Regions from separate parts of the Jejuibacter sp. L23 genome, predicted to be linked through region 1. Evidence: predicted binding sites of a transcription regulator. Region 1 holds the regulator's gene; the other holds the start of a gene.
The links. Region 1 encodes sigma-54, which starts transcription at its own class of promoters, with help from an activator protein. Its sites were predicted from a motif close to GTTGGCACANNTTTCGCTNT; they were not measured.

Region 1 (6,713 bases):
GCGTACTTTTTGCTCTGCTGTGCTGGCGTAAGACGCGCCATATCGGACGCACGGTAGGCGCCCTGTTAACCTGTGGATTTTTAATATGGATGACGGTGCTGTTTATCACGGCTCCTCGTCTCGTTGAATAACTGGAAAAGATTATGTCGCAGATTGCTATACCGCCCGGTTTCGACTTTCAGCAAGCGGGTAAAGAGGTGCTGGAGATCGAACGTGAAGGGATTAATCAACTGACGCAGTATATCAATGAGGACTTCTCGCGCGCCTGCGAAATGATTTTCCACTGCCCCGGCAAAGTCGTGGTCATGGGCATGGGGAAATCGGGCCATATTGGCCGCAAGATGGCAGCCACCTTCGCCAGTACCGGCACACCTTCCTTCTTTGTGCATCCCGGTGAGGCCAGCCACGGCGATCTGGGCATGGTAACGGCGCAGGATGTCGTTATCGCCATCTCCAACTCCGGCGAATCCAGCGAGATTCTGGCGCTGATCCCGGTGCTGAAGCGCCTGCGGGTACCGCTGATCTGCATCTCTGGCCGCCCGGAAAGCGCCATGGGGCGCGCCGCCGACGTCCATCTGTGCATTACAGTTCCCCAGGAGGCCTGTCCGCTGGGACTGGCGCCGACCACCAGCACGACCGCAACACTGGTCATGGGCGATGCCCTGGCTGTAGCGCTGCTGAAAGCCCGCGGTTTTACCGCCGAAGATTTCGCGCTCTCCCACCCCGGCGGCGCGCTGGGGCGCAAACTGCTGCTACGGGTTAACGACATTATGCACACCGGCGATGAAATTCCCCGCGTCAGTAAAGAGGCGACACTACGCGACGCGCTGCTGGAGATCACTCGCAAAAATCTGGGGATGACGGTTGTCTGCGACGACGATATGACCATTGAAGGCATCTTCACCGACGGCGACCTGCGCCGGGTATTCGACACCGGCGTCGATCTCTATCAGCTCCATATCACCGATGTGATGACCTCAGGCGGTATTCGCGTACGTCCGGATATTCTGGCCGTCGATGCACTCAACCTGATGCAGAGCCGCCATATCACCTCGGTGATGGTTGCCGATGGCGACAAACTACGCGGTGTGTTACATATGCATGACTTACTGCGCGCTGGCGTAGTGTAAAGAAGGATAAGCGGTAATGAGCAACCAGGAAGCAATGCTTGCCACCTGTTATGGTCCGGTAAGCTCGCAGGTCATGAATCGGGCGCAGAATATTCGCCTGCTGATTCTCGATGTCGACGGCGTGATGTCCGACGGCCTGATCTATATGGGCAACAACGGCGAAGAGCTAAAAGCCTTTAACGTGCGTGACGGTTACGGCATTCGCTGCGCCCTGACCTCCGATATCGAGGTGGCGATCATCACCGGACGCGATGCGAAGCTGCTTGAGGATCGCTGTAAAACGCTCGGTATTACACATCTTTACCAGGGGCAGTCAGATAAACGGCTGGCCTTTCAGGAGCTGTTGCATAAACTCTCATTAACAGCCGATCGGGTAGCATATATCGGCGATGATCTTATCGACTGGCCGGTCATGGCTGAAGTGGGGCTGAGCGTCGCCGTTGCCGATGCCCATCCGCTGCTGCTGCCGCGAGCAGATTATGTGACCCGCATTGCAGGCGGCCGCGGCGCGGTACGCGAAGTGTGCGATCTGCTACTGCTGGCGCAGGGCAAGCTGGAGGAGGCTAAAGGGCAATCCCTATGAGTAAGCTGAAACGTTGGGTCATTATCGGGCTGGCCATTGTGGCACTGGTACTGATCGGCATTAATCTGACCGACCTCGACGATGCTGCGCCTGAAGCCGTGAACAGTAACGAGCCGACCTACAAGAGCGAGCACTCCGACACCGTCGTTTACAACCCTCAGGGGGCGTTGAACTATCGACTGGTCGCTCAGCACGTGGAATATTTCTCCGCAGAAGAGCTTTCGTGGTTTACTCTGCCAGTGATGACCGTTTATGACGCCAACGACGCAAATAAGACCGCCACCTGGTCAGTTCGCGCCGATCGCGCCAAACTGACTAAAGATCGTATGCTGTATTTGTACGGAAATGTGGTGGTAACCGCGCTGGCGCCAGATTCGCAATTGCGTAGAATCACCACCGATAATGCCCAGGTGAACCTTGTGACACAGGATGTTACTTCTGATGACCTCGTCACGCTGTACGGGACCACATTTAATTCCAAAGGCCTGAAAATGCGCGGAAACCTGCGCAGCAAAACTGCCGAGCTGATTGAAAAGGTTAGATCCTCATATGAAATCCAGAATAAACAAACACAGCCTTAATCTCCTGCTGGCCGGTACGCTTTTTGCCGCAGCGCTCCCGGCCTTTGCAGTTACCGGTGACACCGATAAGCCGATCCATATCGAATCCGACCAGCAGTCGCTGGATATGGAAGGCAACGTGGTGACCTTTACCGGCAACGTGGTGGTGACTCAGGGCACGATCAAGGTGAACGCCGACAAAGTGGTGGTGACCCGCCCGGGCGGCGAAAAAGGTAGAGAGGTGGTGGAAGCCTATGGTAAACCTGCCACTTTCTACCAGATGCAGGACAACGGCAAACCGGTGAAAGGGCACGGCAGCAAGATGCGCTACGAGCTTCAGAATGATTATGTCATCCTGACCGGTAATGCATACCTGGAGCAGCTCGACAGCAACATCAAGGGCGATAAGATCACCTATCTCGTAAAAGAGCAGAAAATGCAGGCTTCCAGTGAGAAAGGCAAACGCGTGACAACCGTTCTGGTACCGTCACAGCTTCAGGATAAAAACAATTCCGGTCAGAAGAGTAACTAATTTCGTATGGCAACACTCACTGCAAAGAATCTCGCCAAGGCCTATAAGGGCCGAAAGGTGGTAGAAGATGTCAGCCTGACCGTGGAGTCCGGTGAAATCGTCGGTCTGCTTGGCCCTAACGGCGCCGGTAAGACCACAACCTTCTACATGGTGGTGGGCATCGTCCCGCGCGATGCCGGTAACATCATCATCGACGATGAAGACATCAGTCTGCTGCCGCTGCACGCCCGCGCCCGCCGCGGCATCGGCTATCTGCCTCAGGAAGCGTCCATTTTTCGGCGCCTGAGCGTCTTCGACAACCTGATGGCGGTGCTGCAAATTCGCGACGATCTATCGGCGGAACAGCGTACCGATCGCGCCAACGAGCTGATGGAAGAGTTCCACATCGAGCACCTGCGCGATAACCTGGGTCAATCCCTCTCCGGTGGGGAACGTCGACGGGTCGAAATCGCCCGCGCGCTGGCGGCTAATCCCAAATTTATCCTGCTGGATGAGCCCTTCGCAGGGGTCGATCCCATCTCGGTTATCGACATCAAACGCATTATCGAACACCTGCGCGACAGCGGTCTTGGGGTGCTTATCACCGACCATAACGTTCGCGAGACGCTGGCCGTCTGCGAACGCGCTTATATCGTCAGCCAGGGGCACCTGATTGCCCATGGTACGCCTGATGAGATCCTCAAGGACGACCAGGTGAAACGCGTGTATCTTGGGGAAGAGTTCAGACTCTGATAGGGTAAGGACTGGATGCCGCACGCCCCTATGAGTGCGCGGTTTCATCGAAACATTGACCTGAGGTAGCTTGTTCTGAACATGAAGCAAGGTTTGCAATTAAAGCTGAGCCAACAGCTTGCCATGACGCCCCAGCTGCAACAGGCCATCCGCCTGCTGCAGCTCTCCACGCTGGAACTCCAGCAGGAGCTTAACCAGGCGCTGGAAAGCAATCCCCTGCTTGAACAGAGCGACCCCCTTGACGAAGTCGCGACCACCGAAAGCAGCGACAGCGAAACGCTCGACAGCCGGGATGCGCTGGAACAAGACTCCATGCCCGAAGAGCTGCCGCTTGATGCCAGCTGGGACGAGATCTATACCGCAGGCACCCCCTCCGGTACCGGCACTGACTATGTCGACGACGAACTGCCCATCTACCAGGGCGAAACCACCCAGTCCCTTCAGGACTACCTGATGTGGCAGGTTGAGCTAACTCCTTTCTCCGACACCGATATCGCCATCGCGACCTCTATTGTCGACGCCGTCGACGACACCGGCTACCTCACCATCACAGTCCAGGACATTCTGGACGGCATGGGCGATGAAGAGGTGACCCAGGAAGAGGTCGAGGCGGTACTCAAACGCATTCAGCGCTTCGATCCGGTTGGCGTGGCTGCCCGCGATTTGCGGGAATGTCTGTTGATCCAGCTTTCTCAGTTCGCGCCCGAAACCCCGCGCCTGAATGAGGCGCATCAGATCGTCAACGATCATCTCGATCTGCTGGCCAATCATGATTTTCGCTCGCTGATGCGCGTTACGCGCCTTAAAGAGGAGGTGCTGAAAGAATCCGTCGGGCTAATTCAGTCCCTCGATCCACGCCCAGGCCAGTCGATTCAGACCAGCGAGCCGGAATACGTTATCCCTGACGTGCTGGTCCGTAAGCACCAGGGACGCTGGGTTGTGGAACTTAACGGCGACAGTATTCCGCGCCTGAAGATTAATCAGCAATATGCGGCAATGGGGACCAGCGCCCGTAACGACAGCGACAGCCAGTTTATCCGCAGTAATCTGCAGGAAGCGAAGTGGCTGATTAAGAGTCTGGAGAGCCGTAACGACACCCTGCTACGCGTCAGCCGCTGTATTGTGGAACAGCAGCAGGCCTTTTTCGAACATGGTGAAGAGCATATGAAACCCATGGTGCTGGCCGATATCGCCCAGGCCGTTGATATGCACGAATCCACCATCTCACGCGTCACCACTCAAAAATACCTCCAGAGTCCAGGAGGTATTTTTGAGCTCAAGTATTTCTTCTCCAGCCACGTGAGCACCGAAGGCGGCGGCGAAGCCTCCTCTACGGCTATCCGGGCGTTGGTGAAGAAATTAATCGCTGCGGAGAATCCCGCCAAGCCACTGAGCGACAGTAAGCTCACCGCCATGCTCTCCGACCAGGGGATTATGGTGGCGCGCCGAACCGTTGCGAAGTACCGAGAGTCTTTATCGATTCCTCCGTCTAACCAGCGTAAACAACTGGTCTGACTCAACAGATAAGGAAGACACTATGCAGCTCAACATCACTGGACAAAACGTCGAAATCACCGATGCATTGCGCGATTTTATCAATCCAAAATTCGCCAAGCTGGAGCAGTATTTTGATAGGATCAATCAGGTCTATATTGTGTTGAAAGTGGAAAAGGTTTCCCACGTCGCGGAAGCGACGCTGCACGTCAACGGCGGAGAGCTGCACGCCAGCGCGGAAGCTCAGGATATGTACGCGGCCATTGATGGCCTGATCGACAAGCTGGCGCGGCAGTTAACCAAACATAAAGATAAACTGAAACAACACTAATTGTCCGGGCGTTTCTGTGACCCGTGCGGCTCGCCATTGCGGCGGGCCGTTCCCGCAGAAGGCTTAGGTGAAATTATGATGAACAATGATTTAGCGCTGCAACTGAGCAATGTCCTTAACCAGGAGTGTACCCGAAGCGGCGTCCCGTGCCAGAGTAAAAAGCGGGCGCTGGAGGTAGTCAGCGAGCTGGCTGCCAAACAGTTGGGGTTGGCTCCCCAGCTCGTGTTTGAGGCTGTACTGACCCGGGAGAAAATGGGGAGTACCGGTATCGGTAACGGTATCGCCATCCCCCACGGTAAGCTGGAAGAGGATACCGAACGCGCCGTGGGCGTCTTTATTAAGCTGGAGACCCCCATCGCCTTCGATGCTATCGATAATCAGCCGGTGGATTTGCTGTTCGCGCTGCTGGTGCCGGCGGACCAGACCAAAACGCATCTGCATACGCTGTCTCTGGTAGCTAAACGGCTGGCGGACAAAACTATCTGCCGTCGGCTGCGAGCGGCGCAAAGCGATGAAGAGCTTTATCAGATCATCACTGAAGAAAACCTGGATGTTGAATAATAAACATTCCGGCAGGAATCACGGCCGCGTAGCAACGCGGTCGATTAATGGGGGGAGAGACTGCACATGGTGCTGATGATTGTCAGCGGCCGTTCAGGTTCAGGGAAGTCCGTGGCACTGCGCGCGCTGGAAGACATGGGCTTTTACTGCGTCGATAACCTGCCGGTCGTGCTACTGCCGGAACTGGCGAATACGCTGGCTGAGCGCGGTATTTCGGCGGCGGTCAGTATCGACGTCCGTAATATGCCGGAATCGCCGGAAATCTTTGAACGGGCAATGGACAGTCTGCCTAAAGCCTTTTCGCCGCAGTTGCTGTTCCTGGATGCCGATCGCAATACCCTGATTCGCCGCTACAGCGATACCCGACGCCTGCATCCGCTATCCAGCAAAAACCTGTCGCTGGAAAGCGCTATCGACCGTGAAAGCGACCTACTGGAGCCGCTGCGTTCCCGGGCCGACCTCATTATCGATACCTCGGAAATGTCGGTACACGAACTGGCGGAGATGCTCCGTACCCGGCTGCTGGGCAAGCGGGAACGCGAGCTGACCATGGTCTTCGAATCCTTCGGCTTTAAGCACGGTATTCCCATCGACGCCGATTACGTCTTCGACGTGCGCTTCCTGCCGAACCCGCACTGGGATCCCAAACTGCGCCCGATGACCGGTCTGGACAAGCCTGTTGCCGCCTTCCTGGACCGGCACACCGAGGTGCACAACTTTATCTATCAGACCCGCAGCTACCTTGAGCTCTGGCTCCCTATGCTGGAGACCAACAATCGTAGCTATCTGA
Region 2 (6,713 bases), 2.1 Mb from region 1:
AACCGGTGGAGGTGGATAAAAATTTTCGCGGCAAGCCGCAGCACAATCCGGCCCAGTGCATCGGCTGCGCCGCCTGCGTAAACGCCTGCCCGTCCAACGCCCTGAGCGTCGCGCTTACCGACACCCAAAACCGACTCGACTGGCAGTTCAATCTTGGCCGCTGTATCTTCTGCGGCCGCTGTGAAGAGGTCTGCCCCACCGCCGCTATCGCGCTGACCACTGAATACGAGCTGGCGGTCTGGCGCAAAGAGGATTTTCTGCAACAGGCCAGCTTTGAGGTTTGCCACTGCCGCAGCTGCCAGCGCCCCTGGGCGGTACAGAAGGAGATCGATTATGCCATCGCGCTGCTGAAACAGGGCGGCGACCAACGCGCCGAGCGGCATCGAGAAAGCTTCGAAACCTGCCCGGAGTGCAAGCGCCAGCAGGGTCTGGCGCCTTCCGCGCTTATCGATTTAACCCGTGAAATGAAGGAGGCCATCTGATGAGCCAGCTCCTGGGTCCGCGTTCGGCCTCTGGTCAGCCACTCCCCATGACGGTGGATGAGTCCATTGCCAGCATGAAGCAGTCGCTGTTGAAAAAAATTAAACGTTCTGCCTGGGTCTATCGGGTAGACTGCGGCGGCTGTAACGGCTGCGAAATTGAAATTTTCGCTACCCTTTCACCGGTGTTCGACGCCGAACGTTTCGGCATCAAGGTGGTGCCGTCGCCGCGTCACGCCGATATTCTACTGTTTACCGGCGCCGTGACCCGCGCGATGCGCTCCCCGGCCCTGCGCGCCTGGGAATCGGCGCCAGACCCCAAAATCTGTATCTCCTACGGCGCCTGCGGCAATAGCGGCGGCATCTTCCACGATCTGTACTGCGTCTGGGGCGGTACCGACCAGATCGTGCCGGTGGACGTCTATATTCCCGGCTGCCCGCCATCGCCCGCCGCCACGCTCTATGGTTTTGCCATGGCGTTAGGGTTGCTGGAACAGAAGATCCACGCCCGGGAGCCAGGTGAAAGCGACAACCAGCCTGCCAGCCTGCTGCATCCGGATATGGTGCAGCCGCTGCGGGTCCGCATCGACCGGGCCGCGCGACGTATGGCGGGCTATCGCTACGGGCGGCAGATCGCCAACGACTACATGCAGCATCTGGCAGAGGGCGACGGCGCCCTGGCGGGCTGGCTTAATGAACAGCAGGATCCGCGCCTTAATGAGATCGTCGCAGCGCTGAACGAAGTGGTTGAGCGGGAGCGAATCCGATGAGCGGGCGCGTTATCTTCAGCCAGTTGAGCCGTAAATTCGTTGATGAAAACGAAAATACGCCGGACCAGGCCCAACAGGTTGTCTACTACAGTCTGGCCATTGGCCACCATCTGGGGATTATCGACTGCCTGCAGGCGGCGCTGGTCTGTCCGCTGGAAGCCTGGCCGGCGTGGGTCGCCACGTTGCCCGAGGGCGAAGCGCAGCGCAAAATGACCGGCGTAACGCGCTTTGGCGAAATCGTTGTCGATCAGAGCCACGTGACCCTGCTGGCAACCGCTTTAGACGCGGCGCTGCCTCAGCAAACACCGCAGCAGCAGAACTGGAGTCGCGAATTGATGCGACTGCTCCGAATGATTCAACAGGAACCCGCAGTCTACCTGATGGTAAGGAGGCAAGATGACTGATGTATTGCTGTGCGTGGGCAACAGTATGATGGGCGATGACGGCGCCGGTCCGCTGCTGGCGGAAATGTGCCAGACCAGCCCGCGCGGCGAATGGGTGGTTATCGACGGCGGTAGCGCGCCGGAAAATGACATCGTCGCCATTCGCGAACTGCGCCCGGATCGCTTGCTGATTGTCGATGCCACCGATATGGGCCTGAACCCCGGCGAGATGCGGATTATCGACCCGGAAGATATCGCCGAGCTGTTTCTGATGACCACCCACAATATGCCGCTCAACTATCTGGTGGAGCAGCTACAGGACGATGTGAAACAGGTTATCTTCGTGGGTATCCAGCCCGATATCGTCGGCTTCTGCTACCCGATGACCGAACCGGTACGCCGTGCCGTGGAAGATCTCCATCGCCGCCTGGAAAACTGGCAGGAACAGGAAGGCATCTCGCAGCTTTAACCCGTCAGGCTACCCTCTTACGCCTTTGCATAGTATCTCTGTTTTTCCGCCGCCGCTGACTACGCGGCGGCCTGTTCAGGACGAAAAACGGAGGCAATGATGCCCGCGATACTACGCATATCCGGTTTCAGGTTCTTCTTTTACACCAATGAAGGACGACCGCTTGAATCACCCCACATTCACGTCATGAAAAGAGGAGATGAAGCCAAATTCTGGTTGACACCTGTAGTAAAATTAGCCAGAGATGACAATCTGGATTTCAGGGAACTGAGAACCTCAGCAGAGATCATTAAACAGAACCAGGTTTTATTTCTGGAGGCATGGTCTGATCGCCGATACCGTTAACGCCAGTCTGATGTCGGCGTTATCCCCCTTACTGACGACATGCCTACCGTGACGATATCCCTTCGTCAAAAGTGTCAATGCCACTCGCCCTTCAATATCATAATTAACAAAACATAATTATTTCAACAAGTTAAATAAATGGCACGCTTTATGCTTAACCAGGTCACGCATCTATAAACCAGAGCTGGAGAATATGATGAACCGCTTCATCATTGCCGATTCAAGCAAATGCATTGGCTGCCGTACCTGCGAAGTCGCCTGCGTGGTCTCTCACCAGCAGGATCAGGACTGCGCCGCCCTGACGCCGCACACCTTCCTGCCCCGCATTCACGTGATTAAAGGGGTCAATATCTCGACGGCCACCCTGTGCCGCCAGTGTGAGGACGCCCCCTGCGCCCGGGTATGCCCCAACGGCGCCATCAGTCGGGACAACGATTTTGTCCACGTCCACCAGGAGCGCTGCATCGGCTGCAAAACCTGCGTAGTGGCCTGCCCTTACGGCGCCATGGAGGTGGTGGTTCGCCCGGTGGTGCGCAACAGCGGCAGCGGTCTGAATGTGATGGCGGACAAGGCAGAAGCCAATAAGTGCGATTTATGTCATCACCGTAAGGAAGGCCCCGCCTGCCTGGAGGCCTGCCCGACTAACGCCATTGTCTGCATCGATCGCAATCGCCTCGAGCAGCTTAGCCTGGAAAAACGCCGCCGTGCGGCACTTGACGATATCACTGCGCTGACCCGCTGATATTCCCCTGCTTTCAACTCTTAACAGGTCTGTTATTGATGAAAAAAATCACCAGCGTTTGTCCGTACTGCGGTGCGGGCTGCAAACTGAAACTGGTTGTGGACAACAACCGCATCACCCGCGTTGAAGCGGCTAACGGCGTAACCAATCAGAATGAACTCTGCCTGAAGGGCTACTACGGTTGGGACTTCCTTAACGATACCCGGTTGCTAACCCCCCGGCTGAAACAGCCGATGATCCGCTACCGCAAAGATGGACCGCTGGAGCCGGTCACCTGGGACGAAGCCATTCGCTATACCGCAGAGCGCCTGAGCGACATTAAGGCGCGCTACGGCAGCCAGGCCATTATGACCACCGGCTCGTCCCGGGGAACCGGTAACGAAACCAACTACGTGATGCAGAAGTTTGCCCGCGCGGTGCTTAACACCAATAACGTCGACTGCTGCGCCCGGGTCTGCCACGGCCCGTCGGTGGCCGGCCTTCAGCAGACCCTGGGCAACGGGGCGATGAGCAACGCCATCGCCGATATCGAAAATTCCAGATGCCTGCTGATTTTCGGCTATAACTGCGCTGACTCTCACCCCATCGTGGCGCGCCGGGTGCTGAAAGCCAAACAGCGCGGCGCCCGGATTATCGTCTGCGATCCGCGCAAAATTGAAACGGCGCGTATTGCCGATCTGCACCTGCAGCTCAACAACGGCAGCAATATGGCGCTGGTTAATGCCTTTATCCACGTACTGCTGGAAGAAGAGCTCTACGATCGTGCCTGGGTGGCGCGCCATACCGAAGGGCTGGAGGCGCTGCGTGAAACGGTGAAAAACTACGCGCCGGAGTCGGTGGAAGGCATTACCGGCGTGCCCGCCGCGACGATACGCCAGGCCATGCGCCTCTATTGCGCAGCCCCCTCCGCTACCGTGATGTGGGGCATGGGCGTCACCCAATTTGGCCAGGCGGTGGATGTGGTCAAAGGGCTCTCCAGCCTGGCGCTGCTCACCGGCAACCTTGGCCGCGAGCACGTGGGCGTTGGCCCGGTACGCGGCCAGAATAACGTCCAGGGCGCCTGCGACATGGGCGTTCTGCCGGATCACTTCCCCGGCTATCAGCGGGTGGACGATCCCCGGATCCGTGCCAAATTCGCCGCCGCCTGGGGAGTCGATCCGGCCGCAATGGATAACAAAATCGGAGTACGCATCACCGATGTCCCGCATCTGGCGCTGGAAGGAAAGATTAAGGCGTACTACATCATGGGAGAAGATCCGCTCCAGACCGAAGCCGATCTGGGGCTGGTACGGCGTGGCATCGAAGCCCTCGACCTGCTGATCGTGCAGGATATCTTTATGACCAAAACCGCCGAAAAAGCCGATGTGCTGCTGCCCGCCACCTCATGGGGCGAGCACGGCGGTATCTTTACCTGCGCCGACCGGGGCTTCCAGCGCTTTGAGCAGGCGATTACCCCACGCGACGACGTTCGCCGCGACTGGCAGATAATCAGCCAGATAGCCAGCGCCATGGGCTACCCGATGCACTACGACAGTAATCAGCAAATCTGGGATGAGATGCGCGAACTCTGTCCGCTGTTCTATGGCGCCACCTGGGAGAAAATCGGCGAGATGGGACATCTGCAATGGCCCTGCCCAACCCTGGAACACCCCGGCACCCCGTGGCTGTACCAGGGCGGACGCTTCGATACCCCCAGCGGTAAAGGACAGCTTTATGCCGCGCCATGGCGGCCGCCCGCAGAGCAGCCCGATGCCGACTACCCGCTGGTGCTCTGCACCGTGCGGGAGGTGGGGCACTACTCCTGCCGCTCAATGACCGGCAACTGCGCGGCCCTGCAAACCCTGGCGGACGAGCCTGGCTTTGTGGCCATTCACCCTCAGGATGCCGCCCCGCTGGGTATTAAAGAAGGCCATCTGGTGCGGGTGGCTTCACGGCGCGGCGAAGTCTTTTCCCGAGCCCGCCTGAGCGAACGGGTCAACCCCGGCGCGGTATACATGACTTATCAATGGTGGATCGGCGCCTGTAATGAACTGACGCAGGACAATATGGATCCGGTCTCCCATACCCCGGAAACCAAATACTGCGCCGTCAGACTGCTGCCCATCGCCGATCAGGATCGGGCGGAAAGCGAGGTGCTTGCCGCTTATAGCGAGATGAAAGCGCGGCTGCGCGCGGCGGCGGAGCCGGTAATGCAGCCATAACAGACGCAAGGTTATGAATCTGACAGGAACGGAAATCCGCATACGCGGAAAAGTACAGGGGGTGGGCTTCCGCCCCTTTGTCTGGCAGCTGGCTCGCCAGCTTGGCCTGCGCGGCAGCGTCTACAATGACGGTGCCGGTGTCGCGATTCGCCTTGTGGAGAATGCAGCGCCGCTGCTGGCTCGTCTGAAAAGCGACTGCCCACCGCTGGCCCGCATCGATAGCGTGGAAAGTCGCCCGTACCGCTGGCGGCAGCTCCCTGGCGACTTTCAAATCCGGGACAGCGCCTGCGGCGCCATGGCGACCCATATCGCCCCGGATGCCGCCACCTGTCCCGACTGCCTGCGCGAAATGAATGACCCCGGCGATCGCCGCTATCGCTATCCCTTTATTAACTGTACCCACTGCGGCCCGCGGCTAACCATTATCCGGGCCATGCCCTACGATCGCCCCGCCACGGCCATGGCCGGTTTCCCCCTGTGCCCCGACTGCGCGCGCGAATACCGGGATCCGGCCGATCGGCGCTTTCACGCTCAGCCGGTGGCCTGCCCCCGCTGCGGCCCACAGATACGCTGGCGCGGCGCCGATGGCAGCCAGGCCGACGGCGAAGCGGCGCTACAGGCCACGCTCGACGCGCTACGGGCCGGGCTTATCGTGGCAATTAAGGGCGTGGGGGGCTTTCACCTGGCCTGCGACGCCACCAGCGAGGCGGCGGTACAGCGCCTGCGTCTGCGCAAAGGTCGCCCGGCCAAACCCCTTGCCGTGATGTTGCCCGATGTCCAGGCCCTCAGCGAACAGGTCGCGGCCCTGCTCGCCACCCCGGCGGCGCCCATCGTTCTGGAACAAAAACGCCTTCTGCCAACGCTGTGCGACAGCATCGCGCCCGGGCTAAATCAGGTGGGCGTTATGCTGCCTTCCACGCCGCTGCATCATCTGCTGATGCAGGAGATAAAGCGTCCGCTGGTGATGACCTCCGGCAACGCCAGCGGCAGGCCACCCGCGCTGGACAACGATCGGGCGTTAACCGAACTGGCTGACATCGCCGACGGCTGGCTGCTGCACGACCGTGCGGTACTGCAACGTATGGACGACTCGCTGCTTCAACGTGACGGACGGATAGTGCGCCGGGCCAGAGGCTTTGTACCGGACGCTATCGAACTGCCGCCGGGTTTCTCTGACGCGCCCCCCACCCTGTGCGTCGGCGCCGATCAAAAGAACACCCTGTGCCTGCTGCGCGAGCGTCAGGCGATACTCAGTCAGCATCTGGGCGATCTCAGTGATGATGCAACGCTGGCGCAGTGGCGCCAGATCCGGGATCGTCTGTGT

Region 2: the regulator sigma-54 is predicted to act here: its motif matches at 2,584-2,603, upstream of hydN (electron transport protein HydN).

Annotation. Positions count from the first base shown of each region.
Region 1 covers NZ_CP138199.1:4,682,572-4,689,284, forward strand. The annotation lists gene SCU88_RS22315 (calcium/sodium antiporter) at 1-131, shown strand, start outside; gene kdsD (arabinose-5-phosphate isomerase KdsD) at 144-1,130, shown strand; gene kdsC (3-deoxy-manno-octulosonate-8-phosphatase KdsC) at 1,147-1,713, shown strand; gene lptC (LPS export ABC transporter periplasmic protein LptC) at 1,710-2,294, shown strand; gene lptA (lipopolysaccharide ABC transporter substrate-binding protein LptA) at 2,263-2,805, shown strand; gene lptB (LPS export ABC transporter ATP-binding protein) at 2,812-3,537, shown strand; gene rpoN (RNA polymerase factor sigma-54) at 3,619-5,052, shown strand; gene hpf (ribosome hibernation promoting factor) at 5,075-5,362, shown strand; gene ptsN (PTS IIA-like nitrogen regulatory protein PtsN) at 5,438-5,923, shown strand; gene rapZ (RNase adapter RapZ) at 5,990-6,713, shown strand, end outside.
Region 2 covers NZ_CP138199.1:1,503,744-1,510,456, reverse strand. The annotation lists gene SCU88_RS06855 (formate hydrogenlyase complex iron-sulfur subunit) at 1-482, shown strand, start outside; gene SCU88_RS06850 (NADH-quinone oxidoreductase subunit NuoB) at 482-1,249, shown strand; gene SCU88_RS06845 (formate hydrogenlyase maturation protein HycH) at 1,246-1,653, shown strand; gene hycI (hydrogenase maturation peptidase HycI) at 1,646-2,101, shown strand; gene SCU88_RS06835 (DUF4160 domain-containing protein) at 2,201-2,446, shown strand; gene hydN (electron transport protein HydN) at 2,643-3,188, shown strand; gene fdhF (formate dehydrogenase subunit alpha) at 3,227-5,389, shown strand; gene hypF (carbamoyltransferase HypF) at 5,403-6,713, shown strand, end outside.